DNA from 4 places in the Rhizobium sp. CAU 1783 genome. Region 2 is predicted to be linked to each of the others. Evidence: predicted binding sites of a transcription regulator. Region 2 holds the regulator's gene; each other region holds the start of a gene.
The links. Region 2 encodes LexA, which represses DNA repair genes until DNA is damaged. Its sites were predicted from a motif close to TGTTCNNNNTGTGTTCNG; they were not measured.

Region 1 (7,233 bases), 130 kb from region 2:
GATCTGGGACGCAAGCCGGATGCGCTGGCTCTCGCCGCCCGATAGGGTGCCGGAATTGCGCGACATTGACAGATAGTCGAGACCGACGTCGTTAAGGAACTGCAGGCGCTCACGGATCTCCTTCAGGATACGGACGGCGATCTCATTCTGCTTGGAGGTCAGCTTTGCCGGCAGGTCCTTGAACCAGGCGCCAGCAACGCGGATCGACATCTCGGTGACTTCGCCGATATGAAGGCCGTTCACCTTCACGGCCAGCGCCTCGGGCTTCAAACGGAAGCCGGCGCAGGACGGGCAGGGGGCCGCCGACATGTAGCGCTCGATTTCCTCGCGCGCCCAAGCGCTGTCGGTTTCCTTCCAGCGGCGTTCGAGGTTCGGGACGATGCCCTCGAAGGTCTTGGTCGTGGTGTAGGATCGCGCACCGTCGGCGTAATGGAAGTCGATCTTCTCGTCGGTTCCGTGGAGGATCGCCTTCTGGGCGGCCTCGTTCAGTTCTGACCACTTGTTCGAGAGCTTGAAGCCATAGGCCTTGCCGAGCGCCTCGAGCGTCTGGTTGTAATAGGGCGAAGCCGACTTCGCCCAGGGCGCGATCGCCCCGTCATTCAGGCGCCGATGCATCTCAGGCACGATCAGCGCCTCGTCGATCTTCTGCTGCGAGCCGAGGCCGTCACAGGTCGGGCAGGCGCCGAAAGGGTTGTTGAAGGAGAAGAGACGCGGCTCGATCTCCGGAATGGTGAAACCGGAAACCGGGCAGGCGAATTTTTCGGAAAACAGCACCCGCTCGTGGGTTTCGTTCAACGACTTGTTGGCCGAGCCACCGGCGGCGGTCTCCTCGATCGGCAGCGGCTTGTCGGCGAATTCCGCGACGGCCAGACCATCGGCGAGCCGCAGGCAGGTCTCGAGGCTGTCGGCGAGGCGCGAGGCGATGTCCGGACGCACCACGACGCGGTCGACCACCACGTCGATGTCGTGCTTGTACTTCTTGTCGAGCGTCGGCGCCTCGGCGATCTCGTAGAACTGCCCGTCGATCTTGACGCGCTGGAAGCCTTTCTTCATCAGCTCGGCAAGTTCCTTCTTGTACTCGCCCTTTCGTCCGCGGATCATCGGCGCCAGGATGTAGAGGCGCGTTCCCTCCTCGTAGGCGATGATGCGGTCGACGATCTGGGAGACCGTCTGGCTCTCGATCGGCAGGCCGGTCGCCGGCGAATAGGGCACGCCGACGCGGGCAAAGAGCAGGCGCATGTAGTCGTAGATCTCGGTGACCGTACCGACCGTCGAGCGTGGGTTGCGCGAGGTCGTCTTCTGCTCGATCGAGATCGCCGGCGAAAGGCCTTCGATCTGGTCGACATCCGGCTTCTGCATCATCTCGAGGAACTGACGCGCATAGGCCGAAAGGCTCTCGACGTAGCGCCGCTGACCTTCCGCATAGATCGTGTCGAAGGCGAGCGACGATTTTCCCGAACCCGAAAGCCCGGTCATGACGATGAGCGCGTTGCGCGGCAGATCGAGGTCGATGCCCTTCAGATTGTGCTCGCGCGCACCGCGGATGGAAATGGTCTTCAGTTCACTCATGGACAGGTCTCGACTGGACAAAGCTCTCAGGGAAGGGCGCTCGGGAGGAGAGCTCTCCTTATTTAGTCACGGCGACCGCCCTGTCGAGCCGCCTCAGCCGTTTCTCGGGGATGAATTCGATTCTATTGACAGCATCCTAGCGAAACACTAGAACAAATAAAGAACATTTTTCGCTGTGGATGGCGTGGATAAACCGCGCACCATGGTGAAGTCTTGGTTTAAAGTGTCGCGATCGTGATTTTGGAAGTCGCCGGACCGGCGACGGCAGGGTGAGAGTTATGGCTGGCAGCGTCAACAAGGTAATTTTGATCGGCAATCTGGGCGCCGACCCGGAAATCCGCCGAACCCAGGATGGTCGACCGATCGCCAACCTGCGTATTGCCACCTCGGAAAGCTGGCGCGACCGCAACACCGGCGAGCGCAAGGAAAAGACCGAGTGGCACACCGTGGTGATCTTCAACGAAGGTCTGTGCAAGGTGGCCGAGCAGTATCTGAAGAAGGGCTCGACGGTCTATGTCGAGGGCCAGCTGCAGACCCGCAAGTGGCAGGACCAGAGCGGCCAGGACCGGTATTCGACCGAAGTGGTCCTGCAGGGTTTCAATGGCAACCTGACCATGCTGGGCGGTCGCGGCGAGGGCGGCGGCGCATCGCGCGGCAACGACTTCGGCGGCGGTTTTGGCGGCGGTGACGACTATGGCGCGCCGACTCCCTCGCGCGGCGGTTCGCAGCGCGGTGGCGCAAGTGCCCCTCCTTCGGGCGGATTCTCGCGCGATCTGGATGACGACATCCCGTTTTGATCGACAGCGGCGCTGCGGCGCCGCTTTTGCGTTTCCGGGGCGGCAAGGCCGGTTCGGGCAGTCGGTGGGGGCAAGGGAACAAAGGGGGAGATGAACCATGAATGACACCACGCAAACGGCGGGCCCTGCTAGCTGGCGGATCATCCTGGCCTTCCTGCTCGATCTCGTCACCGCCTTTCTGGTGCTGGGCTTTGCCGTGGCCTCGGTGACGGGCGATCGTACCGAAGGCGGCTTCCAGCTGAACGGGCTCCCCGCCGTGGTCCTCTTCGGCCTGATCATCGCCTATTTCATCGTCTTCAACCGCTTCCTCGGCGGCACGATCTGGAAGCGCATCCTGAAGGCGCAGCGTTGAAGCCAGGGCGAGGGGCGATGCTCGCCCCGACCGGATCTAGCCGGGCGCGGCTGTGTTCCTATGACCATCCTTGCTGGATCTCTTGCACGGTGGTGTAGTCGTGCGACCACCTTGTCGGCGTCTGCTTCCGACGCTAATATTGATCCATGTCGGCTTGCCGTCCGCTCGGCCATTGGGGCCGGGGCCGTTCACAGCAACTTCCGGGACCGCCATGCGCCTGATCCGTTAGCGACGTTGACCTTGAAACCGCCCGCAGACGACGCTGCCTTCTCCGGCTGCGACGGCGGGTGCATGTCCAGGATCAACGACCGGATTATGCGGATCGCAGAAGGCGTCCGCCGGCCGGCGCATACGGAAGACAATCATGGAACACCATTTCTCGGACCGCGTGGAACGCGGCACCATCCGTTCGGGCGCGTTTTCGCTTTCTTACCAGATCGAAGGCGAGGGGCCGTCCCTGCTGGTGATCGGCAGCAGCCTCTATTATGCCCGCACTTTCTCGCCGGCGTTGCGGCGTTCGTTGCGCCTATATTTCGTCGATCACCGCTGCTTTGCCACGGCCGATGGAGCGGTCGAACCAGGCGACTTTGCGTTCGACACGATCATCGCTGACATCGAGCGGGCGCGCATCGCCTTTGGCCTTGAGCGCTTTGCCATCCTCGGCCATTCCGGTCACGGCTATATGGCGCTCGAATATGCCCGCCGCCATCCCGAACGTGTCACGCATGTCGTCATGGTCGCAACCGGGCCCAACCAGAGCGCGGCAATGGCCGCCTTAGCCGACCGTCGCTTCGAAGAACGGGCTCCACCGGAGCGGAAGGCGGTCTTCACCCGCGACATGGGACGCCTCGGCACTGACATGGCGGCCCGGCCGAACGAACGCTTCAAGCATCTGCTGATCCGGCTGGGTGCCCGCAGCTGGTTCGATGCAGCCTTCGACGCAAGCCCTCTTTGGCAGGATGTCGTCGTCAACGACATCGGCTTCGATCACCTCTGGGGCGAAGTGTTTCGCGATCTCGACATGCACGCGCTGGCCAGGGCCGTGAAGGCGCCGGTCCTTCTCGCCCTAGGTAGTCATGACTATCTGATCGCGCCGCCAGAGGCCTGGCGACCGTTCAAGCACGATTTTGCGGCGCTCACCGTGCGGATGTTTGACCGAAGCGCCCACACGCCGCAATTCGAAGAAAGCGATCGCTTCGATGCGACGCTCCTTTCCTTCCTCGAAGACTGACAACCACCGATCCGGCCGAACCAGATTCGGCCGGGTCTCATCCGCCGAAGGCGGACTTCACCCCATCGACCACGAACTGCACCGACAGCGCCGACAGAAGCACGCCGAGCAGCCGGGTGAGCAGCGCCCGGCCGGTTACGCCGAGGAACCGGTTGAGCCGTTCGGCGAGCGTCAATGCCAAGAAAACCAGTGCGACGCAGGCGCCGATGACGAGGATCAACTGCACCTTGCCGACCACGTCATCCATCGTGCCGGCGATGAGCACGGTCGCCGAGATCGCACCGGGTCCGGCGATCAGCGGGATCGCCAGCGGGAAGACCGCGAGATTGTGGATGTGGTCCTTGGTGATCGCCGCGTCGGTGGTCTTTTCCTTACGCTCGTTGCGCTTCTCGAAAATCATCTCGAACGAGATGGCAAACAGCATCAGGCCGCCGGCAATGCGGAAGGCGCCCATCGAAATGCCGAGCGCGCCGAGGATCGCGGCGCCGAACAGGGCGAAGACGGCGAGGATGGCGAAGGCGATCAGAGAACCACGGACGGCGACCTGCTTGCGCTCGCCACGGGTCATTCCCTGGGTCAGTCCGAGGAAGAGCGGGGCGAGACCCGGCGGGTCGACGGTCACGAGTAGCGTCGTGAAGGCATTGATCATCACATCGGTGCCGGCCATGGCTTCCCCCCAATTCAGCCGATATTTAAATGCCAGCGGCTTCGCCTTTGCAAGTTCTTGATCTGCTTGCCTTTCCAGCGCCGCAAAAGAGCTGTTTATAACCGTTGCGCGAGGGGGCGCGAAATTGGCGCATTCTCCCCCTTTCGGCTATAAACTGACGAGTGATTCCGAACCAAGATCGTGACCTGATTTGACTGAGCAAAACACTCCCGGCGGCAAGTTCCCCCAAGGCATCGAGCCGATTTCCATCATGGAGGAAATGCAGCGGTCGTATCTCGATTACGCGATGAGCGTCATCGTGAGCCGCGCGCTTCCCGACGTCCGCGACGGTCTGAAGCCTGTTCACCGACGCATTCTCTTCTCGATGAGTGAGATGGGGATCGACTGGAACAAGAAATATGTGAAGTCGGCCCGCGTGACCGGCGACGTGATGGGTAAGTATCACCCGCACGGTGACGCCGCGATTTACGACGCGCTCGCCCGCATGGCCCAGGACTGGTCGCTGCGCCTGCCGCTGATCGACGGCCAGGGCAATTTCGGCTCGGTCGACGGCGACCCGCCCGCCGCCCAGCGTTACACGGAGTGCCGCCTGCAGAAGGCCGCACATTCGCTACTCGACGACCTCGACAAGGAAACCATCGATTTCCGCGAGAACTATGACGGCACCATGCAGGAGCCGGTCGTTGTTCCCGCCAAGTTCCCGAACCTTCTCGTCAACGGAGCGGGCGGCATCGCGGTCGGCATGGCGACCAACATCCCGCCGCACAACCTGACCGAGGTGATCGACGGCTGCATCGCGCTGATCGACAATCCGGCAATCGAGCTTCCGGAACTGATGGAGATCATTCCGGGGCCGGACTTCCCGACCGGCGCCATGATCCTCGGCCGCTCCGGTATCAGGTCCGCCTACGAGACCGGCCGCGGCTCTGTGATCATGCGCGGCGTTGCCCGTATCGAGCCGATGCGCGGCGACCGCGAACAGATCATCATCTCCGAGATCCCCTATCAGGTGAACAAGGCGACGATGATCGAGAAGATGGCGGAACTCGTGCGCGAGAAGCGCATCGAGGGCATTTCCGACCTGCGCGACGAGTCCGACCGCGAAGGCTATCGCGTGGTGATCGAGCTGAAGCGCGACGCCAATGCCGACGTCATCCTGAACCAGCTCTATCGCTACACACCGCTTCAGACCTCGTTCGGCTGCAACATGGTGGCGCTGAATGGGGGCAAGCCCGAACAGCTCAGCCTGCTCGACATGCTGCGCGCCTTCGTCACCTTCCGCGAGGAAGTGGTCAGCCGCCGTACCAAGTACCTGCTGCGCAAGGCGCGCGACCGTGCCCACGTGTTGGTTGGCCTTGCAATTGCAGTCGCCAATATCGACGAGGTCATCAACCTGATCCGCCGTGCGCCCGATCCGGCGACCGCACGCGAGCAGCTGATGGAGCGCCGCTGGCCGGCGCACGACGTCGAGGCGCTGATCCGCCTGATCGACGATCCGCGCCATCGCATCAACGAGGACATGACGTACAACCTCTCGGAAGAGCAGGCACGCGCCATCCTCGAACTGCGTCTCGCGCGCCTGACCGCGCTTGGCCGCGATGAAATCGACGAGGAACTGAACAAGATCGGTGCCGAGATCAGCGACTATCTCGACATCCTGTCGTCGCGGCTGCGCATCCAGACCATCGTCAAGGACGAACTCACCGCCATTCGCGACGAATTCGGCACCCCGCGCCGCACCCAGATCGTCGAAGGCGGTCCGGACATGGACGACGAGGATCTGATCGCCCGCGAGGACATGGTCGTCACCGTCTCGCATGCGGGCTACATCAAGCGCGTACCGCTCGCCACCTACCGGGCCCAGCGCCGCGGCGGCAAGGGCCGGTCCGGCATGGCGATGAAGGACGAGGATTTCGCGACCCGCCTGTTCGTCGCCAACACGCACACGCCGGTGCTGTTCTTCTCCTCGCGCGGCATCGTGTACAAGGAAAAGGTCTGGCGCCTGCCGATCGGCACGCCGACCTCGCGCGGCAAGGCGCTGATCAACATGCTGCCGCTGGAGCCCGGCGAACGCATCACGACGATCATGCCGCTGCCGGAGGACGAAAAGAGCTGGGACAATCTCGACGTGATGTTCGCGACGACCCGCGGCACGGTTCGACGCAACAAGCTCTCCGATTTCGTCCAGGTGAACCGCAACGGCAAGATCGCGATGAAGCTTGAGGACGAGGGCGACGAGATCCTCTCGGTCGAGACCTGCACCGAACGCGATGACGTGCTGATGACGACGGCGCTCGGCCAGGCGATCCGCTTCTCGGTCGATGACGTCCGCGTCTTCGCCGGCCGCAACTCGATCGGCGTTCGCGGCATCTCGCTCGCCGATGGCGACCGGATCATCTCCATGACCATCCTTGGCCATGTCGATGCCGAGCCGTGGCAGCGCGCCGCCTATCTCAAGCGTTCGGCCGCCGAACGCCGCGCCAGCGGCGTCGACGAGGAGGACATCGCGCTTGTCGGCGAGGAAGTGACCGAGGAAGGTCAGCTCGACGACCAGTTCTACGAAGAGCTCAAGGCACGCGAGCAGTTCGTGCTCACGGTTTCCGAGCGGGGCTACGGC
Region 2 (7,233 bases):
CCTCCCTGCTGCTGGGTGGGGATTGAGGATGGCCTGTCTTAATCGAAGACGCGGAAAATACAATGGCAGCGAGATGACAGAAGCCGAAAGGTCATCGCCGCCGTCGTCACCAACGCAAAACGCCGGCGCAAGCGCCGGCGTTCGTCCATGATGAAGTCAGCCTGTCCAGTTAAGCTCAGGCAGCCTTGGCGACAGCGTCGAAGGCCAGAAGCTTCTCCAGTAGGCGCTTCATCTGGCTGATCGGCACCATGTTCGGGCCGTCGGACGGCGCATTGTCGGGATCCTGATGCGTCTCGATGAACAGGCCGGCAACACCGACGGCAACAGCCGCGCGTGCCAGCGTCTCGACGAACTCTCGCTGGCCACCCGAGGAGCCGCCCTGGCCGCCCGGCTGCTGTACCGAGTGCGTTGCATCGAACACCACCGGCGCGCCGGTCGCAGCCATGATCGGCAGGGAGCGCATGTCGGACACCAGCGTGTTGTAGCCGAAGGACGCTCCGCGTTCGCACAGCAGCACATTCGGGTTGCCGCTGGCGTTGAGCTTGTTGAGCACGTTCTTCATGTCCCAGGGGGCGAGGAACTGGCCCTTCTTCACATTGATCACGCGGCCCGTCTGGGCGGCGGCGACCAGCAGATCGGTCTGCCGGCACAGGAAGGCCGGGATCTGCAGCACGTCGACCGTCGGCGCCACCAGCCGGCAGTGCTCTTCCGTGTGCACGTCGGTCAGTACCGGAAAGCCGTATTCCTTCTTGAGGTCGGCAAAGACCTCCATGGCCTTGTCCAGGCCGATGCCGCGTTCGGCCGAAAGGGACGTGCGGTTGGCCTTGTCGAAGGACGACTTGTAGACGAGCCCGAGCCCAAGTTCCCGGCAGATTTCGGAGAGTTGCCCGGCGATCATGAAGGCATGGTCGCGGCTCTCCATCTGGCAGGGGCCGGCGATCAGCGCAAAACGCTTCGAATTGGAGAAAACCGCCTTGGCGGCACCATCGCCGACGACGACTTCGGAATTGGTCTGAATGCTCATGAAACCTCCTCGAATGCGAAGGCCACGCCCTGCCCCGCCTCGTGCGGAACGATCAGGCGCGCGCCGCGGCGGCTGAATGCGACGCCATTATCAGCGAGCAGGCGCTCTGTCACGCCGATATCGCCGACGCGCACCATGACCAGCCGGCCCTTGAGTCCACGCCCGGCTCCTCGGGCGTCGATACCGAAATAGCCATCGAGCCCCTCAGGGGTGAGCGCCTCGACCTTCACATTCCTTGTCTGAAGCGCGATCCCGAAGGAGTGCGCCTCCACCGCGCGCTGTTCGAACACCTCTTCGAGCAGATACTGGAAATCGCTTGGGTTTTCCTCGACGAGCACGACCGCCGAGAGGCCGAGTGCGCCATTGGCATGCCGGGCCAGCGCGCCGCGGTCCGCGGGCAGCGGGTTCACCCGTTCGCAGGCGAACAGGAAAAAATCGGGAGCCCTGAGATCGGCGGCAAAGGCGAGCTTGAAACCGCCGAGAACCTCGGAGCCGTCGGCCATCTTGAACATGCGCTCGAAATGCAGCATCGGTCCGCCGGAAAAGCCTGCGCCGGCAAACCGCGCGTGATCGGCATCCGCGTCAACCGTCTTCACCACGATCGCGGAAAAGCCCTCCTGCCCGTTGCGGAAGCGGAACGCCTGATCCCGCGCGACGAACATGTTGCCGGCCCTGGCTGCAGCCTCGCATTCTTCGCGGCTACCGACGGCCAGCGGTTCGAGATAGGTGTCGTCCCCGAAGAAGACGCAGGCATTCTCCGTCCCGAACGGATGACGCGCATCCGGCGCGACCGTGAAGCCGAGCTGAGCAAACCGGGCGCGTGTCGCCTCGAGCGACGTAACCGGTAGGACGAGGTGGTCGACCGCTCCCACCGCATGCTGTTTGGATGTCATCGGGAATGCACTCCTTGCGCCTGACAGACCGTTCTTGCGACTACCTAATCACTCCCGCGCGTCGATGAAAGGGCAAGCACCGCTTCCTTCAGTGCGGCAATCTCGCTCCGGGCCGCCTGGAGCTCGATCAGCACCTGCTCATCGATCTTGTGGTGCAGCGCCAGCACCTCGATCTCCGCCTTCAGGTTTATCTCGTAGTCCTTGGCCGCCATGAAACGGTCCCGCGCCGCCTGCCGGTTCTGGCTCATCATGATGACCGGCGCCTGGATCGCCGCAAGCATCGAGAGCAACAGGTTGAGGAAGATGAACGGATAGGGATCGAGCGCATGCGTCGCCAGCACGACGGTATTGAGGATCACCCAGGCGACCAGGAAGGCACCGAACCCGACGATGAAACCCCAGGACCCGCCGACCCGGGCGATCGAATCCGCAAGTCGTTGCCCGGGCGTTGCGGCGGCGAGAAAATCCTCGCTTGCGTTCGTCGAAAGCACCCGCCGCTCGCGGGCCTTCTTGAGGACCCGGCGTTCCGCTTCGCTGAGCTCATGCGCAGCCTTGCCGAACACCTTCTTCTCGATATCGCCAAACATGTCTCACCGTCTCCGCTCTGCCGCACATGCGGACACCAGACCCCGGCCCCGTCATTCGATATGGGGACTGCCCTGTCAACGGTCGCATGCGTTGAGGCGGCCATTCCGCGGACCGGGCCTCCCGATAAAACACAAGATCTGACGGCTTCTTCACGTTTTTTTATCCCCTTGCGGAACACAAATGGAACAGATAGTGTATGTTCTGTATTTGTTTCACGAATGGGGCACCGCAACATGCTGACGCGAAAGCAACAGGAACTGCTTCTGTTCATCCACGAGCGGATGAAGGAGTCGGGCGTTCCCCCATCCTTCGACGAGATGAAGGATGCGCTCGACCTGGCCTCGAAGTCCGGCATTCACCGCCTTATCACGGCGCTTGAGGAACGCGGTTTCATTCGCCGTCTCCCTAACCGGGCCCGGGCGTTGGAGGTCATCAAGCTGCCCGAGGCCTATACACCGAGCCTCCAGCCGCGCCGCGGCTTCTCGCCGAGCGTCATCGAGGGCAGCCTGGGCAAGCCCGCCCCGGTCGCACCGCCGAAGGTCGCCGTAGAGGACGCCGCGAACTCCGTCAGCGTTCCGGTCATGGGCCGCATTGCCGCCGGCGTGCCGATCTCGGCCATTCAGAACAACACCCACGACATCACGGTTCCGGCCGAGATGATCGGTTCCGGTGACCACTACGCCCTGGAGGTGAAGGGTGATTCGATGATCGAAGCCGGCATTCTCGACGGCGACACGGTCATCATCCGCAATGCCTCGAATGCCAATCCGGGCGACATCATCGTTGCGCTGGTCGACGACGAGGAGGCGACGTTGAAACGCTTCCGCCGCCGGGGAGCGTCGATTGCGCTGGAGGCCGCGAATCCCGCCTATGAAACGCGCATTTTCCCGCCGGACCGGGTGAAAATCCAAGGCAAGCTCGTCGGCCTTATCCGGCGTTACCACTGAAGCGAGGGCGGGTCATCGAACCCGCCTTTTTCGTGGGAACGGGGAGCCGACTCGTCCTGCGTTGGCGGGAAGACAAAACGTTCCGTCCGCCAGTCATAGAGGCGATGCACGGTCCATGGCCGATTGTCTCCTCGTTCGATGGCGGAGGTGACCGACAATGTGCGGCTCCGCCGATTACCGAGCGTGATTTCGAGCGCGCCGGTCTGCCTGAGGGTTTCGGCTGTGAAAAGGTGAGCGCCGGATTGGCAGCGTTGAAATCCAGTCCGCCTCGCCGCGATCACGATATCCGCACTGTCACAGGCGCCCCCGACAAAGACGGGCTCCTCGACTGTCGCGATGGTCCAGCCGTTCTCGAGGACAGCGACGCACCATGACTTTCCCTCACAGGCGAACCGCGGGCCGGAGGCTTTTGCGAGTGCAGCCTTCATCCGCCTTTCGCCGTCTTCCAGATCCGCCTCCGAAAGTTGCGGTCTGGCCTTTGCCGGCGCTAACGCATCCTGCGCGGCCTTCGACCCGTCCTGCTTTTGGGTGGCTTGTCCAGAGGGTTGTTTGTCGCCGGCTTTGTCGAGGAATACCGGCGGCTCATGGCCCGAAAAGCCAAGTGCGGATTGCCACTGGTCGAAGATAAACGACGGAGGGCGGACGCGGTTGGTGGCAAGCCGACCTGGCTCCATCCACATCCCGACCAGGCGACCGTCCTCCGCCACATAAAGGTCGGCGACCGGTGGAAGCGGCGCGATGAGTACCGCGAGTAGGCTCGCCCCGAGCAAAAGGCTTCCGGCCTGCCGGAGGTGCGATCGGAGCAGCGTCAACATCAGCAGACCGAGGGAGGTCAGAGGCAGGAACCAGCCCGGCAGTCGCGAAAAGCGGATTGCGTCGTCCCACCCGGCAATCCACTCAGCGATGGCGATCACCCATTCGAGCCCCCACCCCATCACCCAGAGAAACGGCCCGTCGAGACCGAGAGGCATCAGCAGCATCGCCACGAGCCCTGCCGGCATGACGAGGATCGAGATGATCGGCATGGCCACGAGATTGGCTTCCAGGCTGTGCGGCGCCAGCCGATGAAAATGGGAAACGGCGAAGGCCGCGGTCGACAACCCGCCGATCAGGGAGGTTGCGAAAGCCCCCCCAAGAATCTTCCCGCCTGCTGCAAGCAAGGAAAGACCCGGTATCGCGAATGGCAGGGAGGGCTTGCGCGGCCGGCTGCGCCACGCGGCATAGCCGGCAATCAGACCGGCCGTCGCTGCAAACGACATCTGGAAACTTGGCCCCATCACCGCCGATGGGCTGACCACCAGGATCACGATCGCAGCAAGGGCCAGGTTGCGCAGGCTGATCGCCGGGCGATCGAAGAGCACCGCGACCAGCATGATTGCCGTCATCAGGAAAGCACGCACCGCCGAGACCTGGCAGCCTGATATCAGCAGGTAGGCGAAGGCGGCGGCAAGCGCGCCGAAGGCCGCGAACTTCTTGATCGGCATCGTTTGGGCAAGCCCTGGCAGGAGGCTGAGGATCTTGCGCAGGCCGACGAAGAAGATCCCCGCGGCCAGCGCCATGTTCAGCCCCGAGATCGCGGTGATGTGCGCGAGGCCCGAGAGCCGCAAGGCCTCTGTCGCGCCCTTCGACATCGAGCGGCGCTCGCCGGTGATGATCGAGGCGGCAAAGGCGCCGGGATCACCCGCAAGTTCCGTGCGGATGCGTGTCGAGATCCGATCCCGCAAGGAAAAGAGCACGCGGTCGGCCATTATCCAGAACCCCTCGTTGCTCGCCATCCCGGCCGCGCCGGCCTGAGCCGGGCCGAGAAAGAAGCCCACCGCTCCGATTTCGTTGAAATAGCTGGCGAAGGCGAAATCATTGAGGCCCGGAAGCGCCGGCCCGGAAGGCGGTGAAAGTCGCGCCCGCCCCCGGATCGCCTCGCCCAGAAGAGCCGGCCGGTTCGCGCCGCGTGCCAGGATAGAGATCCGCTCGGGCGGCCGCTTCAACCGTGGCTCGGCCGTTGCCGTCAGGCGGATCTCGTAGCGCCATTCGCCATTGGCCCCCGCCTCGCGCCTCTCGACGATACCCGTGACGATGGTCGTCACGCCGCTGTCGAGGATCGTCGTCCCCAGCCTGCCGGTCTCCATGGCGGCCAGCACCATGCCGGCAACCGGCAGGACCACGCACGCCAACATTCCGCGCAGTCGCGGCCGACCGGTCGCCGCGGCGAGAAGAAGGAACAAGAGTGCGGCCAGCAGTCCCGTCAGGACGCTGGTCGGAGGCGGCCGAGCGAGCGAAAACCAGGTAACCGCGCCGGCTCCGAGAAAGACCGGGACGAAATGAAAAAGATGGCCATGCTCCGCCTCACGCGCCAAGTCCGCCAGGAGGCCATACCAAAGCTGCGTCAGGCGTTCGGAGAGACGAGCACGGGGACCAGCGGTTCGCACGAGCGTGTTAGGCGAACCAGCACTCCGGCCAAAATATGCCGTCGGCTGCAGCGGCATCGCGCCCACCGCGTCGAGGTCATCCCGTCTTTCGGCAATCTCCACCAATTGCCTGCCCCCTGCCCCGCGCCGGCTGGCCGATTGGCGCCCCACGGTCCGCGCGTTCGCAACAGGAAATCTAGCAATTTTCACGAGCGCGACAAGAAGTTTTCCCGCATAAATTACTCAATCGATTAAATCTGAGACACCCTGCGCGACAGCCTTTTTCGCGACGCACAATTTGCCCTTTGGATAGCTTGGCATTAACTTCCGTATCATATAGCTACATGCCTACGCTTAAACCCAAGGGCGCCCTTTCGGACGCTCTCCCGCCAATTCCGGAGGATTAGCATGACGGACAAAAGCGCTTCTTTGAAACTCGGGGATAAGTCGGTCGATCTGGCCGTCAAGGCCGGCACCATCGGTCCTGACGTCGTCGACATCGGCGCCCTCTACAAGCACACCGGCGCCTTTACGTACGATCCGGGCTTCACGTCCACCGCGTCATGCGAATCCAAGATCACCTATATCGACGGCGACGAAGGCGTGCTTCTGCACCGCGGCTATCCGATCGAGCAGTTGGCCGAAAAGGGCGACTTCCTCGAAGTCTGCTACCTGCTGCTTTACGGTGAACTGCCGACGGCTGCCCAGAAGAAGGACTTCGACTATCGCGTCACGCACCACACCATGGTGCATGAGCAAATGAGCAAGTTCTTCACCGGCTTCCGCCGCGACGCCCATCCGATGGCCGTCATGGTCGGCACCGTCGGCGCGCTCTCGGCCTTCTACCACGACTCGACCGACATCACCGATCCGCACCAGCGCATGGTCGCTTCGCTGCGCATGATCGCCAAGATGCCGACGATCGCCGCCATGGCCTACAAGTATCACATCGGCCAGCCCTTCGTTTACCCGAAGAACAATCTCGACTACGCGGCGAACTTCCTGCACATGTGCTTCGCCGTTCCCTGCGACGAGTACAAGGTGAACCCGGTTCTGGCCCGCGCCATGGACCGCATCTTCATCCTGCACGCAGACCACGAGCAGAACGCATCGACCTCGACCGTGCGTCTCGCCGGCTCGTCGGGTGCCAACCCGTTCGCCTGCATCGCGGCCGGCATCGCCTGCCTCTGGGGCCCGGCCCACGGCGGCGCCAACGAAGCGGCCCTCAACATGCTGCAGGAAATCGGCACGGTTGACCGTATTCCGGAATACATCGCCCGCGCCAAGGACAAGAACGACCCGTTCCGCCTGATGGGCTTTGGCCACCGCGTCTACAAGAACTACGACCCGCGCGCCAAGATCATGCAGAAGACCAT
Region 3 (7,233 bases), on a different contig from region 2:
AATCGTTGCCGGGGTCTGGCGCTCGCGGCCGTGCGCGAACTGGTCGAGGAAACCGGCCTGCTGCTGGGGAGCATGGACAATGCGCGGGACGGCAATCCGCGACTGGTGGCCGATCTCGGCAGCCTGCGCTATGTCGCACGCGCCATCACGCCGCCCGGCAACGTCCGCCGCTTCGATACCCGCTTCTTCCTGACCTTCACGGACGAAACCACGATGGATCCCACCGGATTCCGCGATTCGTCCGAGCTCCACGACCTTCGTTGGCTTGACATGAACGACCTTTCCAGTCTGAACATGCCGCCAATCACGCGGACGATCCTCGAGGACGTGAAAGCACAGATGAGAAACGATCCATCCCTGCCCTTCGGAAGCGACGGACCTTTCTATTTTTCCCGCCGCGGCAAGTTTCTCCGCGAAACGATTTGAGGTCAGTCTGATGTCACAGCCGGAATGCGGCGCCAACGGTCACCGCGAGGAGATACACTGGCCCTCCCTCGTCGCCGCGATTGCGGCGATCACGGCGGTCGGTATCGCAATCGGCCTCGGCCTGCCGCTGCTCAGCATCATTCTCGAAAAGCGCGGCATTTCCTCGACGCTGATCGGTCTCAATTCGGCGATGGCCGGGATCGCGGCCATGGCTGCGGCGCCTATCACCACCAAGCTCGCCCATGACTGGGGCGTGGCGCCGACCATGCTCTGGGCCGTCGTCATTGCAGCGGTGAGTTCGATCGGCTTCTATTATGCCGAACAGTTCTGGATGTGGTTTCCGCTTCGCATCGCCTTCCACGGCGCGACCACAACGCTCTTCATCCTTTCCGAGTTCTGGATCAATGCCGCCGCCCCGCCAAAGCGTCGTGGGCTCGTTCTCGGCATTTATGCCACCGTGCTGTCGGTCGGCTTCGCGTCGGGGCCCCTGCTCTTCTCCCTGCTCGGCAGCGACGGCATTCTGCCGTTCGCCGTCGGTGCTGTGGCAATCCTTGCCGCTGCGATCCCTATCTATGTCGCGCGGGGCGAAAGCCCGGCACTCGACGAGAAGCCGAGCAATCATTTCCTGCGCTACATCTTCCTCGTCCCGACGGCGACGGCCGCCGTGTTCATCTTCGGTGCCGTCGAGGTGGGGGGGCTGTCGCTCTTTCCGATCTACGCGACGCGAATCGGTTTCGGCGAATCGCAGGCCGCGCTGTTGCTGACGGTGATGGGCATCGGCAACATGATCTTCCAGATTCCGCTCGGAATGCTGTCCGACCACCTGAAGGACCGCAGGCTGCTGCTCTCCGCCATGGCGGTCATCGGCCTTGCGGGTTCGCTCGCCCTGCCCTGGCTTTCCGGGAACTGGCTGCTGATGGCGGTCGTGCTGCTGTTCTGGGGCGGCAGCGTATCCGGCCTCTATACGGTCGGCCTCAGCCACCTCGGCTCCCGGCTGACCGGATCCGATCTCGCCGCCGCCAATGCCGCCTTCGTCTTCTGCTACGCGGTCGGTACCGTTGCCGGTCCGCAGGTGATCGGCGCGGCCATCGACATCTCCGGAAACCACGGTTTTGCCTGGGCGATCGCCGGTTTCTTCGGCCTCTATGTGGCCCTTTCCGTGGGAAGGCTGCTTTTTAGGGGCAAACGGACTTGACTTTTCGGGCGCGATTTGTAGTTTCGCGCCAGATTTGCCGTGGGCTTCGTTCGGTCGTCCACGGCTTCGTTTATTAGAGGCAGGACGACCATGGCCAAGGCTACAACCATCAAGATCAAGCTGCTGTCGACAGCCGACACGGGTACCTTCTACGTTACGACGAAGAACAGCCGCACGATGACGGAAAAGATGACCAAGACGAAGTACGATCCGGTCGTCAAGAAGCACGTCGAATTCAAGGAAACCAAGATCAAGTAATTTCTTGATCGGTTATCCGAACGTTCAGGCGCGTTGCCCCGGCAACGCGCCTTTTCGTTTTGGTACATCGCGACGGCGACCTCCCCCCCCCACGCGCATCCAACGGTCTGGCACTGTAGAGCAAAGAAAAAGGGCACCGCGCCGGTCTGGCTGCGGTGCCCTTTTCAATAGGGGGTCGGTCGACACGCAAAGACGGCACGAGGAACCGTTTTTATTTTGCGTATCAACCGACCGACCCCACGACCCAGGAGATGCGGCGGACCTGAGCATCATGGGGTATCGATCAGCCTCTTTTCGAGGCATCTCTTTCGTTGGTGTCAACTTCGCTCAACTTCAGATGAAAATCAACAGTTTCTTAACCCTTCCACATTTTGCTTGTGGCTATGGTTAAGATCGGGAAGTCGCGCCTAGACTAGAGCGAGCGTTACTCAAGCTCGCCCTCCGAATACTTTCAAGTAAAACTCAGCGAGACCAAAGTCCATCACCCAAAAAATAAGCATTCTCATCACAAATGGTCACCGTGCATACCCATCAATATAATTGAATTCTAATATTTATCGGTAAGAATCGACAGCGATCGACGCGATTCGAGAGTTCTCTTGTGATCTAGACTTAGAAAATCGCACAAGACAGCGAAAAGTGGCTTAAATCCGCCAAATCAGACTGCGCCTGTTCTTCGTCATCCAGCCGACATGACGCCGGACTGGGCGCGGAAGCGTATAAAGAGACGCTTATATATTGGTATTTTCATCAAAGGCGGCGGATCGCGCAATCCCCGATTCAGGCCTCTTGACAAAAGAAGTTTGTCATCACGTCCGCCGATGGCGCAAAATGCCGCAGGCTTGGCGAAGAAAGCGTCAGGCAGCAGCAGCCACGACGCGGTTGCGGCCGGAGCGCTTGGCCTCGTAGAGCGCCAGATCGGCCTGTTTCAACAGCTGTTCCGGGGTCTCGACGCCACCGCCGACAGTCGCAATACCCATCGACGCCGTTACGTCGAGCATCTGGCCCGCCCCGCGCAATTGGAAGGGCTTAGTCTCGATGATGCTGCGCAGGCGCTCGGCGATGACCGCCGCTGCCTGCGCCGGAGTATCCGGCATGACCAGAACGAATTCCTCGCCACCATATCGGCAGGCGAGATCCGCGCCGCGCACCGTCGAGCGGACGCGCATCGCAAACTCTTTCAACACCTCGTCGCCCGCGTCGTGGCCGAAGGTGTCGTTTACGTGTTTGAACCGGTCGATGTCGGTGATGCAGACGGAAAGCGGCCGTCCCCGCGCCTGGGCACGGGTGAACAGCATCTTGAGATGGCTATCGAGATAGCGGCGGTTGTGCAGCCCCGTGAGCCCGTCGGTGACGGCCAGCTCAATGGTCTGGGTCACGCTGTTGCGCAGACGATCATTGAAACGCTTGCGGCGGATCTGGGTCAGCGTGCGGGCCACCAGTTCATTCGGATCGAGCGGACGGACGATATAGTCGTTCACGCCGAGGTCGAGGGCGCGGACGATCATCTGGTCGTCGCCGTGTTCGGTAATCAGGAGGATCGGCACGAAACGCGTCCGCTCGAGCGAACGCAGCTGCGAGCAGAGGCGCAGCGGGTCGTAGTCATCGAGATTGCCGTTGACGATCACGAGATCGAAGGGGTTTTCGACCGCCTCAAAGACCGCGGCCTGCGGATCGGACATGGCGTTAACCACGGCGATCGGCTTCAGTGTCTTGATGATGCGCTCCTGCGAGCTGCCGCGGCTGTCGACCAGCAGGACCTGACCGGCCTCTTCCAGGCGTCCGTCACTCAGGCGCAGGCTGTCGTCGATGCCGATCTGCTGCGCGGTGTCGGCGCGGATGCGCAGTTCGTCGCTCAACGTCTTGAGGCGCACGAGACTTTTCACACGCGAGATCAGCTGCAGGTCGTTGACCGGCTTGGTAAGAAAGTCGTCGGCTCCGGCCTTCAGGCCGCGCACGCGGTCGGAGGGCTGATCGAGTGCGGTGACCATGACCACCGGAATGTGAGCGGTGCGCGGGTTGGCCTTCAGGCGCTCGCAGACTTCGAAACCGTCCATGCCGGGCATCATGATGTCGAGCAGGATGACGTCGACCTGGGTGCGGTCGCAGATATCAAGCGCATCACGCCCATTGTCGGCTGTCAGCACTTCGAAATATTCGGCGAGCAACCGCGCCTCGAGGAGTTTGACGTTGGCCGGGATATCGTCGACGACTAGGATTCTCGCGGTCATCTTTGCCGTTCCCTCACGCGTCGCCGAGATAGGTCTTGATGGTCTCGATGAACTTCGGCACCGAGATCGGCTTCGAGACATAGGCCTCGCAGCCACCCTGTCGGATGCGTTCCTCGTCGCCCTTCATCGCAAAGGCCGTCACCGCAATGACCGGGATGACATGAAGCTCGGGATCTGCCTTCAGCCAGCGCGTCACGTCGAGGCCTGAGACTTCGGGCAGCTGGATGTCCATGAGAATGAGATCGGGATGATGCTTGCGGGCAAGATCGAGCGCCTCCAGACCGTTGCGGGTCTGAATCGTCTCGTAGCCGGATGCTTCGATAAGATCGCGGAAGAGCTTCATGTTGAGCTCGTTGTCTTCGACAATCATTACCTTCTTCGGCATTCACCCTGTCCCTCAATCCCGCCTGGCGCCAGTAAATATCTGTACGACAAAGGCAGTCTGCACATTGCGCGCGATGTCATGCTAAGGTCATTTGGTTGAGAAATAGGTAACTCTGTTGGGAATTTCGGAAAGGCTCATGAACAATACCAGCATACCCGCCGAAGCCGAGGAAACCGCCATCGCCGTGCTCGGCTGGCTGGCCAACGAACCGGACATGCTCGGCCGATTCCTTGCACTTTCCGGCACACGGCCGGACCAGTTGCGGCAAGCGGTGGGCGACCCTAGCTTTCTGGCGGGCATGCTCGACTTCCTGATGGCCCACGAGCCCAGCCTGATGGCCTTCTGCGAGGCGAGCGGAATCAAGCCGGAGACCGTCGTCTCCGCGTCGCACCATTACACCGGGCCGTCGCTCGGGTCCGGCGAGTATTGAGTGTCCGAGTCCGTTGAGAACATCCGGCTGACGGAACGCCCGCTGGTCGTGTGCGACGTCGACGATGTGGTGCTCGAATTCGTCACGCCGTTTCGCGCCTTTCTCGCCAGTCACGGGCTCAGGTTGATTCCCCGCTCCTTCCGCCTGCATGGAAATATCGTCGGAGAAACCGATGACACACCGGTCGAGGCCGATGCCGTCAGCGCGCTGCTCGAGGGCTTCTTCGCGGAACAGGAACAATGGCAATCGCCCTTTTCCGACGCCACCGGCGCTCTGCGCGCGCTTTCCGATACAGCGGATCTGATCTTCCTCACGGCCATGCCGCCCCAGCACTTCGCGGCGCGCCGTCGCCTTCTCGACCGCTTCGGGTTCACCTATCCGCTCATTGCGGCGAAGGAGGCCAAAGGTCCGCTTGTCCGGTGCCTGCACGGCGAGAGGGCCCTGCCCGTCGCCTTCATCGACGACATGGTCCACAACCTCCATTCGGTCGGTGAGCATTTGCCGCAATGCCTCCTCGTCCACCTTCCTCCGCCGATCGACATCCATCAATTGGCACCTCCTGCAGGCGACCGCGTCCGGCGGGCGCGCGACTGGCCGGAGGCACTGGGTCTCATTTCCGCGCACCTTGCGGGCTGACCGGCGGAAGGCCTCCCGTCCCGCAAGGTTTCGGGATCGCACGCACAGGCCATCGTTTCGCTTGCCAGTCCGCAGGCTAGCGCCTAATGTCCAGACGTTCAACCTTTGTTCCCCAGATGACGACGGATAGCACTCAATCTCCGGGCTTCTGCCGAGACTGCCTGAAGGCGCAACCGGACGAGCGGCGGCGTTGCATCGCGTGCGGCAGCCCTCGCCTCGTTTATCATCCGGAACTCAACCAGCTGACGCTCGCCCATATCGACTGCGATGCCTTCTATGCCGCCGTCGAGAAGCGCGACAATCCGGATCTGGTCGACAAGCCGGTGATCATCGGTGGCGGCAAGCGCGGCGTCGTTTCGACCGCCTGCTACATTGCCCGGATCCACGGAGTGCGCTCCGCGATGCCGATGTTCAAGGCGCTGGAGGCCTGTCCGCAGGCAATCGTCATCCGTCCCGACATGGAAAAATACGCGCGCGTCGGCCGGCAGGTGCGCGCCATGATGGAGGAATTGACCCCTCTCGTGCAGCCCCTGTCGATCGACGAGGCCTTTCTTGAGCTCAAGGGCACGGAACGCCTGCATCACGACCCGGCCGCCCGGGTGCTTGCCCGCTTCGCCAGACGCGTCGAACAGGAAGTGGGCATCACCGTCTCCGTCGGGCTATCCTACTGCAAGTTCCTGGCGAAGGTGGCGTCCGACCTGCAGAAACCGCGCGGCTTCTCGGTCATCGGCGAGGCCGAGGCGCTCGACTTCCTCGCGCCGCGCCCGGTCACCACGATCTGGGGCGTCGGCAAGGCGTTTGCAGCCACGCTGGAGCGCGACGGGATTCGAACGGTGGGCCAGTTGCAGACCATGGAGGAAGGCGACCTGATGCGGCGCTACGGCTCGATGGGACAGCGTCTCTTCCGGCTGTCGCGCGGCATCGACGACCGCGAGGTCCATCTCAACGAGGCGGCCAAGTCCGTTTCGGCTGAGACGACCTTCTTCGACGACATCTCATCCCATGAAGAGCTTGTTCCGCATCTGCGAGCCCTCTCGGAAAAGGTTGCCTGGCGCTTGAAGCGCTCCGGCATAGCCGGCCAGACGGTCGTGCTGAAGCTTAAGACCGCCGACTTCAAGGGGCGAACCCGAAACCGACGGCTCGATGATCCGACCCAGCTCGCCGACAAGATCTTCCGGACCGGGCTCGGCCTTCTGGAAAAGGAGACGGACGGAACGCGCTTTCGCCTGATCGGGATCGGTGTGAGCGACCTGCAGGACGAGGCGCTTGCCGATCCGCCTGACCTGGTGGACGAACAATCGCAACGGCGGGCGGCCGCAGAAGCGGCGATGGACAAGCTGCGGGAAAAATTCGGCAAGGGGAGCGTCCAGACCGGCTACACCTTCGGCCGGGACAAATGAGCGTCAGGCGCCGTCCGGCGTCCCGCCCGCCTCGCTTTGGAGCCGACCGAGATTGCGCGCCGCCTGCTCGTTGGCGGGATCGAGCGCAAGCGCTTGCCGATAGCTCTCCTCGGCCTCGTCTAGGCGCCGGAGCTTACGCAATAATGTGCCGCGATTGCTGAAGGCCACCGCATTCGTTCCGTCCAGGGCGATTGCCTTGTCGTAACTCTGCAGAGCCTCGTCCAGCCTTGATTGCATGATGAGTACGTTTCCGCGCTGGAGGTGAACTGCGG
Region 4 (7,233 bases), on a different contig from region 2:
CTGCATTTTGCCTTGCCGAAAGTTGCTTCGGGCGGAAGAAAGTGGGTCCGTGGGCTGTCTCGAAGGCTCTCAGCGAGCGGGTTTTCTTCGGGTTGGGAAACCGCTATGTACGCTTCGAGAAACACCCGTGTCATGGCTGATTCCGCCGTTTGCGGAATCCTAAACTGTCTGGAACCTGTTATGCGTCTTTCGCGCTATTTCATGCCGATCCTCAAGGAAAACCCGAAGGAAGCGGAAATCGTATCCCACCGCCTGATGCTGCGGACGGGCATGATCCGTCAGCAGAGCCAGGGGATCTATTCCTGGCTCCCGCTCGGCAAGCGCGTTCTCGACAAGGTCAACAAGATCATTCGTGAGGAACAGAATCGCTCCGGCGCGATCGAGCTCCTGATGCCGACGCTGCAGTCGGCCGATCTTTGGCAGGAAAGCGGCCGCTACGACGACTACGGCAAGGAAATGCTGCGCATCAAGGACCGCCAGGACCGCCCGATGCTCTACGGCCCGACCAACGAGGAGATGATCACCGACATCTTCCGTTCCTATGTGAAGTCCTACAAGGATCTGCCGCTCAATCTCTACCACATCCAGCTGAAGTTCCGTGACGAAATTCGTCCGCGCTTCGGCACGATGCGTTCGCGCGAGTTCCTCATGAAGGATGCCTATTCCTTCGATCTGACCCGCGAGGACGCCATCCATTCCTACAACAAGATGTTCGTCGCCTATCTGCGCACCTTCGACCGGCTCGGTCTGCGCGCCATCCCGATGCGTGCGGATACCGGCCCGATCGGCGGCAATCACAGCCACGAGTTCATCATCCTCGCCGAAACCGGCGAGTCGGAAGTCTTCTGCCACAAGAGCTTCGTCGATTTCGACATTCCTTCCGTCGACACGGATTTCGATGACGTCGCCGGCTTGCAGTCGATCTTCGACAAGTGGACCTCGGTTTATGCCGCAACCTCGGAAATGCATGACGAGGCGGCCTTTGGCACGATCGCCGAAGGCGACCGCCTGTCCGCGCGCGGCATCGAGGTTGGCCATATCTTCTATTTCGGAACGAAGTATTCCGAGCCGATGGGCGCCAAGGTTCAGGGGCCTGACGGCAAGGAACATGTTGTCCACATGGGCTCCTACGGCATTGGCCCGACGCGCCTTGTTCCCGCCATCATCGAAGCCTCGCATGACGAGAACGGAATCATCTGGCCGGCATCCGTCGCGCCCTTCGATGCCGTCGTGATCAACATGAAGGCCGGCGACGCGGCTTGCGATGCGGCCTGCGAGAAGATCTACGCGGCACTCACGAAGGCCGGCAAGGATACGCTTTACGACGACACGGACGACCGTGCCGGCACGAAGTTCGCGACCGCCGACCTGATTGGCGTTCCGGTCCAGGTGATTGCCGGTCCCCGGTCGGTCGCCAACGGGGAAATCGAATTGAAGGACCGCAAGACCGGTGCCCGCGAGACGATGACCATCGAGGCTGCCATCAACAAGCTGGTCGGGTAACTTCCCGAGCGAGGAGACGTAATGACGAGTGCAGCCTCCGCCAACGAGACGGCCGGGGCCGGAAACGGCAGCGCCGCCCGGCCTTTCTCCGCCTTCGAGCGCATGGTCGCCTGGCGCTATCTGCGCGCCCGGCGCAAGGAGGCCTTCATCTCGGTGATCGCCGGTTTCTCCTTCGTCGGCATCATGCTCGGCGTGGCGACGCTCATCATCGTCATGGCGGTGATGAACGGTTTCCGCACCGAGCTCATCAGCCGCATCCTCGGCATCAACGGCCACATGATCGTCCAGCCGGTCGACGGCCCGCTGGAGAACTATGCCGAGCTCGCCATCAAGTTCGCAGCCGTTCCCGGCGTGACCATGGCCCTGCCGCTGGTCGAGGGACAGACCTTGGCCTCAGGTCGCGCCGGCGCCGGCACGGGGGCGCTGGTGCGCGGCATTCGTCCCGAGGACGTGACCAAGCTCAAGACCGTCTCCACCAATATTCGTGCGGGCGATCTCGTCGGCTTCGCTGCGGGGCAGGGCGTGCTGGTCGGCTCGCGCATGGCGGCCGATCTCGGCATCACCGCCGGCGACACGATTACGCTGGTCTCCCCGGAGGGCGACGTGACGCCGCTCGGTGTCAATCCGCGCGTCAAGGCCTATCCGGTCTCCGGCGTCTTCGAGATCGGCATGTCGGAGTATGATTCCTCGATCATCTACATGCCGCTCGAGGAATCGCAGCTCTATTTCAATGCCGAGGGCATCGTGCAGTCGATCGAGCTGTTCGTCTCGAATCCCGATGACGTCGACGCGCTGCGCCCGCAGATCGAACAGGCCGCCGGCCGGCAGATCTTCATCACCGACTGGCGCCAGCGCAACCAGACCTTCTTCTCGGCGCTTCAGGTCGAGCGCAACGTGATGTTCATGATCCTGACGCTGATCGTCCTCGTCGCGGCGCTCAACATCATTTCCGGCCTCATCATGCTGGTGAAGGACAAGTCGAGCGACATCGCCATCCTGCGCACCATGGGCGCCAGTGCCAATGCCATCATGCGCATCTTCTTCATGACCGGGGCGGCGATCGGCACGGCCGGAACGCTAGCGGGCGTGGCGCTCGGTGTTATCGTCTGTCTCAACATCGAATCGATCCGCCAGTTTTTCAGCTGGGTTTCCGGAACCGTTCTTTTCGATCCCGAGCTCTACTTCCTCAGCCAGCTGCCCGCCGACATGAACGTGGGCGAGACGGTATCCGTCGTCGTCATGGCTCTCAGCCTGTCCTTCCTGGCGACGATTTTCCCGGCCTGGCGCGCCTCGCGCCTCGACCCGGTCCAGGCCCTGCGCTACGAATAAGGATACCGGTTTGATGGCCTCCGACACTGTACTTTCACTCACGGGTATCGACCGGCACTATGGCCAGGGCGAAACCCTGCTCAGCATCCTCAAGGGCGCCGATTTCAGCCTGAGAAGCGGCGAGACGGTCGCGCTCGTGGCCCCCTCGGGCACCGGCAAGTCGACTCTTCTGCACGTCGCCGGTTTGCTCGAACATCCCGATGCGGGCGAGGTAACCATCGGCGGTGTCGCCTGCCAGGGGCTCTCCGACGAAAAGCGCACCGCGATCCGTCGCAACTCGATCGGCTTCGTCTACCAGTTTCACCACCTGTTGCCGGAGTTCTCGGCGCTGGAAAACATCATGATGCCGCAGCTGATCGCCGGCCTGTCGCACGCCGAGGCCCGCGAACGGGCGGCCCAGCTGCTCGACTATATGCGCATCGGCCACCGCGGCGACCATCGTCCGGCCGAGCTCTCCGGCGGTGAGCAGCAGCGTGTCGCGATCGCCCGCGCCGTTGCCAATGCGCCGCTCGTCCTGCTCGCCGACGAGCCGACCGGCAACCTCGACCCCGAGACCGCATCCTACGTCTTCTCCGCGCTCGAAGCCCTGGTGCGCCAGTCGGGTCTCGCCGCGATGATCGCTACCCACAATCACGAGCTTGCACGGCGCATGGATCGCTGTGTGACGTTGGTCGACGGTCGCGTCGTCGACTACGCCGCCTGATCGCATCGTCGAGCGACCGGAGCCAACGGCTTCGCTGAATCGCTAAGCATCAACGGGCCGCACCTTACCGGATTCATGCTCCGGCGAGGTGTGGCCTTTTTTTGGTTGACAACGGAACAAAAAGCGAACAAATTAAAAACATAACGAGCCAGGAGAGAGACATGACCGAAATTCTTCGTGACGTCGCCGCATTCGCCTCGATTTCCATGTTTGTTGCCAGCCTCTCGGTGATCATGCTGGCTCTGTGACCCGGCGCCCTTAGGTGCCACACAGCAAAGCTGTATAGAGCGCCTGATCTCGGCAAAGAATTCTGGACTTCATCGCGCGCTCGGCCGAAAATCGCGGCCGATTCAAAATGTGCCGGGGAAGCTTCATGGGCGAGACTGCAATTGACGGGAACGATCCGGTAAAGACCGGTGCTGGCCCGGGTTTCGTTCACCTGAGACTCCACTCGGCCTATTCGCTGCTTGAAGGCGCGCTGCCGCTCAAGAAAGTTCTCGGCAAGGCCGTTGCCGACAACCAGCCTGCGATCGCCATCACCGATACCAACAACCTGTTCGTGGCGCTGGAGTTCTCACAGAAGGCCTTGGGCGACGGTCTGCAGCCGATCATCGGCTGCCAGCTTTCCATCGACATGGAGGATGGCAGCGTCGAGAAGCGGGCAGGCCAGCCGGGCGGCTATCCGGCGATCGTTTTGCTTGCGGCCGATGCCGGGGGCTATGAACGTCTCGTGGATCTTGTCAGCCGGGCCTATCTCGGCGGGGATTCGACCCAGGCCGTGCATATCGGCATGTCCTGGCTGGAGGAGATCGGAACGGCGGGACTGATCTGCCTGACCGGGGCGGCGAAGGGTCCGGTCGACTCAGCGCTGAAGGAGGGCCACCGCGCCCAGGCCGAAGCCCGTCTGCTCGAGCTGAAGCGTCTGTTCGGCGACCGGCTGTATGTCGAGCTGCAGCGCCACGGTGAATACGACAAGTCCCATGAACGCCGCATGGTCGGGCTTGCCTATGACCATGACGTTCCGCTGGTCGCGACCAACGAGGCCTTCTTTCCGTCGCGGGGTGACTATGAAGCCCATGACGCGCTGATGGCGGTCGCGCACAACGCGATCGTATCTGACGACAGCCGTTTCCGCCTGACGCCGGATCACTATCTGAAGAGCCGGGAAGAGATGCAGGCTCTGTTCGCCGACTTGCCGGAAGCGCTCGCCAACACCGTCGAGATCGCCCGGCGCTGCGCCTTCGTGCTCGACACCCGCAAGCCGATCCTGCCGCGCTTCACCGGCGGCGTCGAGGATCCGGAGGAGGCCGAGCGCGCCGAGGCGCTGGAACTGCGCCGTCAGGCGGTCGAGGGCCTGGATGGACGTATCGCCGCGCTCGGCATGGCGGCGGGGTTCACCGAACAAGACTACCGCGAGCGTCTCGAGTTCGAGCTTTCGATCATCGAGCGCATGAAGTTTCCGGGTTACTTCCTGATCGTTTCGGACTTCATCAAATGGGCCAAGCAGCATGACATCCCGGTTGGCCCCGGTCGCGGCTCGGGTGCGGGCTCGCTCGTCGCCTATGCGTTGACCATCACCGACGTCGATCCTTTGCGCTTTTCGCTGCTCTTCGAACGCTTCCTCAATCCGGAACGCGTGTCGATGCCCGACTTCGACATCGACTTCTGCCAGGATCGCCGCGAAGAGGTGATCCGCTACGTCCAGCGTAAGTATGGCCGCGAGCAGGTGGCACAGATCATCACCTTCGGTTCGCTGCAGGCGCGCGCGGCCTTGCGCGACGTCGGCCGCGTGCTCGAGATGCCCTATGGCCAGGTCGACAAGATCTGCAAGCTGGTGCCGAACAATCCGGCCAATCCGACGCCCTTGTCGAAGGCGATCGAGGAAGAGCCCAAGCTGCAAGAAGCAGCCGAAGAGGAGCCGGTCGTCGCCCGTCTTCTCGACATCGCCCAGAAGATCGAGGGCCTCTACCGTCATGCCTCGACCCATGCGGCCGGAATCGTGATCGGTGACCGCCCGCTGTCGAAGCTGGTGCCGATGTATCGCGATCCGCGATCCGACATGCCGGTCACCCAGTTCAACATGAAGTGGGTCGAGCAGGCGGGGCTCGTGAAATTCGACTTCCTCGGTCTGAAGACGCTGACCGTTCTCAAGACGGCTGTCGATTTCGTCAAGGAACAGAGGGGCATCGATGTCGACCTGGCGGCCATTCCGCTCGACGACAAGCTGACCTACGAGATGCTGTCGCGCGGTGAGACGGTCGGCGTGTTCCAGGTGGAAAGTGCCGGCATGCGCAAGGCGCTGATCGGTATGCGGCCGGACTGCATCGAGGACATCATCGCGCTGGTGGCCCTTTACCGTCCGGGTCCGATGGAGAACATCCCCGTCTACAATGCCCGCAAGCACGGCGAGGAAGAGATCGAGTCGATCCACCCGAAGATCGACTACCTTCTCAAGGAAACGCAGGGCGTTATCGTCTACCAGGAGCAGGTCATGCAGATCGCTCAGGTGCTCTCGGGCTACTCGCTCGGTGAGGCCGACCTTCTGCGCCGCGCCATGGGTAAGAAGATCAAGGAGGAGATGGACAAGCAGCGCGCCCGCTTCGTCGATGGTGCCGTCGAGAACGGTGTGTCGAAGAACCAGGCCGACGTGATCTTCGACCTGCTCGCCAAGTTCGCGAACTACGGCTTCAACAAGTCACATGCTGCGGCCTACGCCATCGTTTCATATCAGACCGCCTTCATGAAGGCACATTATCCGACCGAATTCCTCGCCGCCTCCATGACGCTCGACATGGCGAACACGGAAAAGCTCAACGACTTCCGTCAGGATGCCGGCCGTCTCGGCATCGAGGTCGTTCCGCCGTCGGTGCAGACCTCGTTCCGGCATTTCCAGACCGGTCCGAACCGTATTTATTACGCGCTGGCCGCCATCAAGGGCGTCGGCGACTCCGCCGTCCAGCACATCGTCGAGGTCCGCGGCGACAAGCCGTTCGATTCGATCGAGGACTTCTGCCTCAGGATCGACCCCAAGCAGGTCAACCGGCGCGTCTTCGAAAGCCTGATCTGCGCCGGTGCATTCGATTGTTTTGGTCGCGATCGTGCCGAGCTGGTGGCCGGCCTCGATCGGGTCTTAGGCTATGCCCAGCGCGCGCAGGAGAATGCCGTCAGCGGCCAGTCGGACATGTTCGGCGCCGGCGGTGCCACGGGGCCCGAGCGAATTTCTTTCGCCTCTTATACGGCCTGGCTGCCGTCCGAAAAGCTGATGCGCGAGTTTCAGGTCCTCGGTTTCTACCTGACGGCCCATCCGCTTGATTCCTACCGTTCGCTGCTGGAGAAGATGCGCGTTCAGAACTTCGCGGATTTTTCCCAGGCGGTGCGCCAGGGGGCAACGGCGGGCCGGCTTGCGGGAACGGTGATTTCGCGCCAGGAGCGCAAGACCCGCACCGGCAACAAGATGGGCATCGTGACCTTTTCGGACGCGTCCGGCCAGTTCGAGGCCATCCTCTTTTCGGAAGGCCTCAACCAGTATCGTGACCTGCTCGAATCCGGCAAGTCCCTGGTGATTACCGTCGCCGCGGAAGAGCGGCCGGAAGGCATCGGTCTCAGGATCCAGACGGCGCAGTCGCTCGAGGAAAAATCCGTCCAGATGCAGAAGGCGCTGCGTGTCTATGTACGCGACAGCGGTCCGTTGAAGACGG

Region 1: the regulator LexA is predicted to act here: its motif matches at 1,718-1,735, upstream of uvrA (excinuclease ABC subunit UvrA).
Region 3: the regulator LexA is predicted to act here: its motif matches at 5,657-5,674, upstream of ACX93L_RS14660 (DNA polymerase IV).
Region 4: the regulator LexA is predicted to act here: its motif matches at 3,648-3,665, upstream of dnaE (DNA polymerase III subunit alpha).

The regions. Positions count from the first base shown of each region.
Region 1 is NZ_JBTOLM010000001.1:1,351,467-1,358,699, forward strand. Features, by position in the region: gene uvrA (excinuclease ABC subunit UvrA) at 1-1,569, opposite strand, end outside; gene ACX93L_RS06255 (single-stranded DNA-binding protein) at 1,848-2,366, shown strand; gene ACX93L_RS06260 (hypothetical protein) at 2,464-2,718, shown strand; gene ACX93L_RS06265 (alpha/beta fold hydrolase) at 3,083-3,949, shown strand; gene ACX93L_RS06270 (MarC family protein) at 3,987-4,616, opposite strand; gene gyrA (DNA gyrase subunit A) at 4,807-7,233, shown strand, end outside.
Region 2 is NZ_JBTOLM010000001.1:1,223,524-1,230,756, reverse strand. Features, by position in the region: gene kdsA (3-deoxy-8-phosphooctulonate synthase) at 176-1,024, opposite strand; gene ACX93L_RS05630 (VOC family protein) at 1,021-1,917, opposite strand; gene ACX93L_RS05625 (DUF1003 domain-containing protein) at 1,962-2,504, opposite strand; gene lexA (transcriptional repressor LexA) at 2,739-3,452, shown strand; gene ACX93L_RS05615 (ComEC/Rec2 family competence protein) at 3,443-5,980, opposite strand; gene gltA (citrate synthase) at 6,266-7,233, shown strand, end outside.
Region 3 is NZ_JBTOLM010000003.1:198,506-205,738, reverse strand. Features, by position in the region: gene ACX93L_RS14695 (NUDIX hydrolase) at 1-426, shown strand, start outside; gene ACX93L_RS14690 (MFS transporter) at 437-1,621, shown strand; gene rpmG (50S ribosomal protein L33) at 1,712-1,879, shown strand; gene ACX93L_RS14680 (PleD family two-component system response regulator) at 2,737-4,110, opposite strand; gene ACX93L_RS14675 (response regulator) at 4,124-4,495, opposite strand; gene ACX93L_RS14670 (DUF3572 domain-containing protein) at 4,632-4,925, shown strand; gene ACX93L_RS14665 (hypothetical protein) at 4,926-5,561, shown strand; gene ACX93L_RS14660 (DNA polymerase IV) at 5,678-6,961, shown strand; gene ACX93L_RS14655 (GNAT family N-acetyltransferase) at 6,965-7,233, opposite strand, start outside.
Region 4 is NZ_JBTOLM010000003.1:188,233-195,465, forward strand. Features, by position in the region: gene proS (proline--tRNA ligase) at 181-1,503, shown strand; gene ACX93L_RS14635 (lipoprotein-releasing ABC transporter permease subunit) at 1,525-2,832, shown strand; gene ACX93L_RS14640 (ABC transporter ATP-binding protein) at 2,846-3,535, shown strand; gene dnaE (DNA polymerase III subunit alpha) at 3,909-7,233, shown strand, end outside.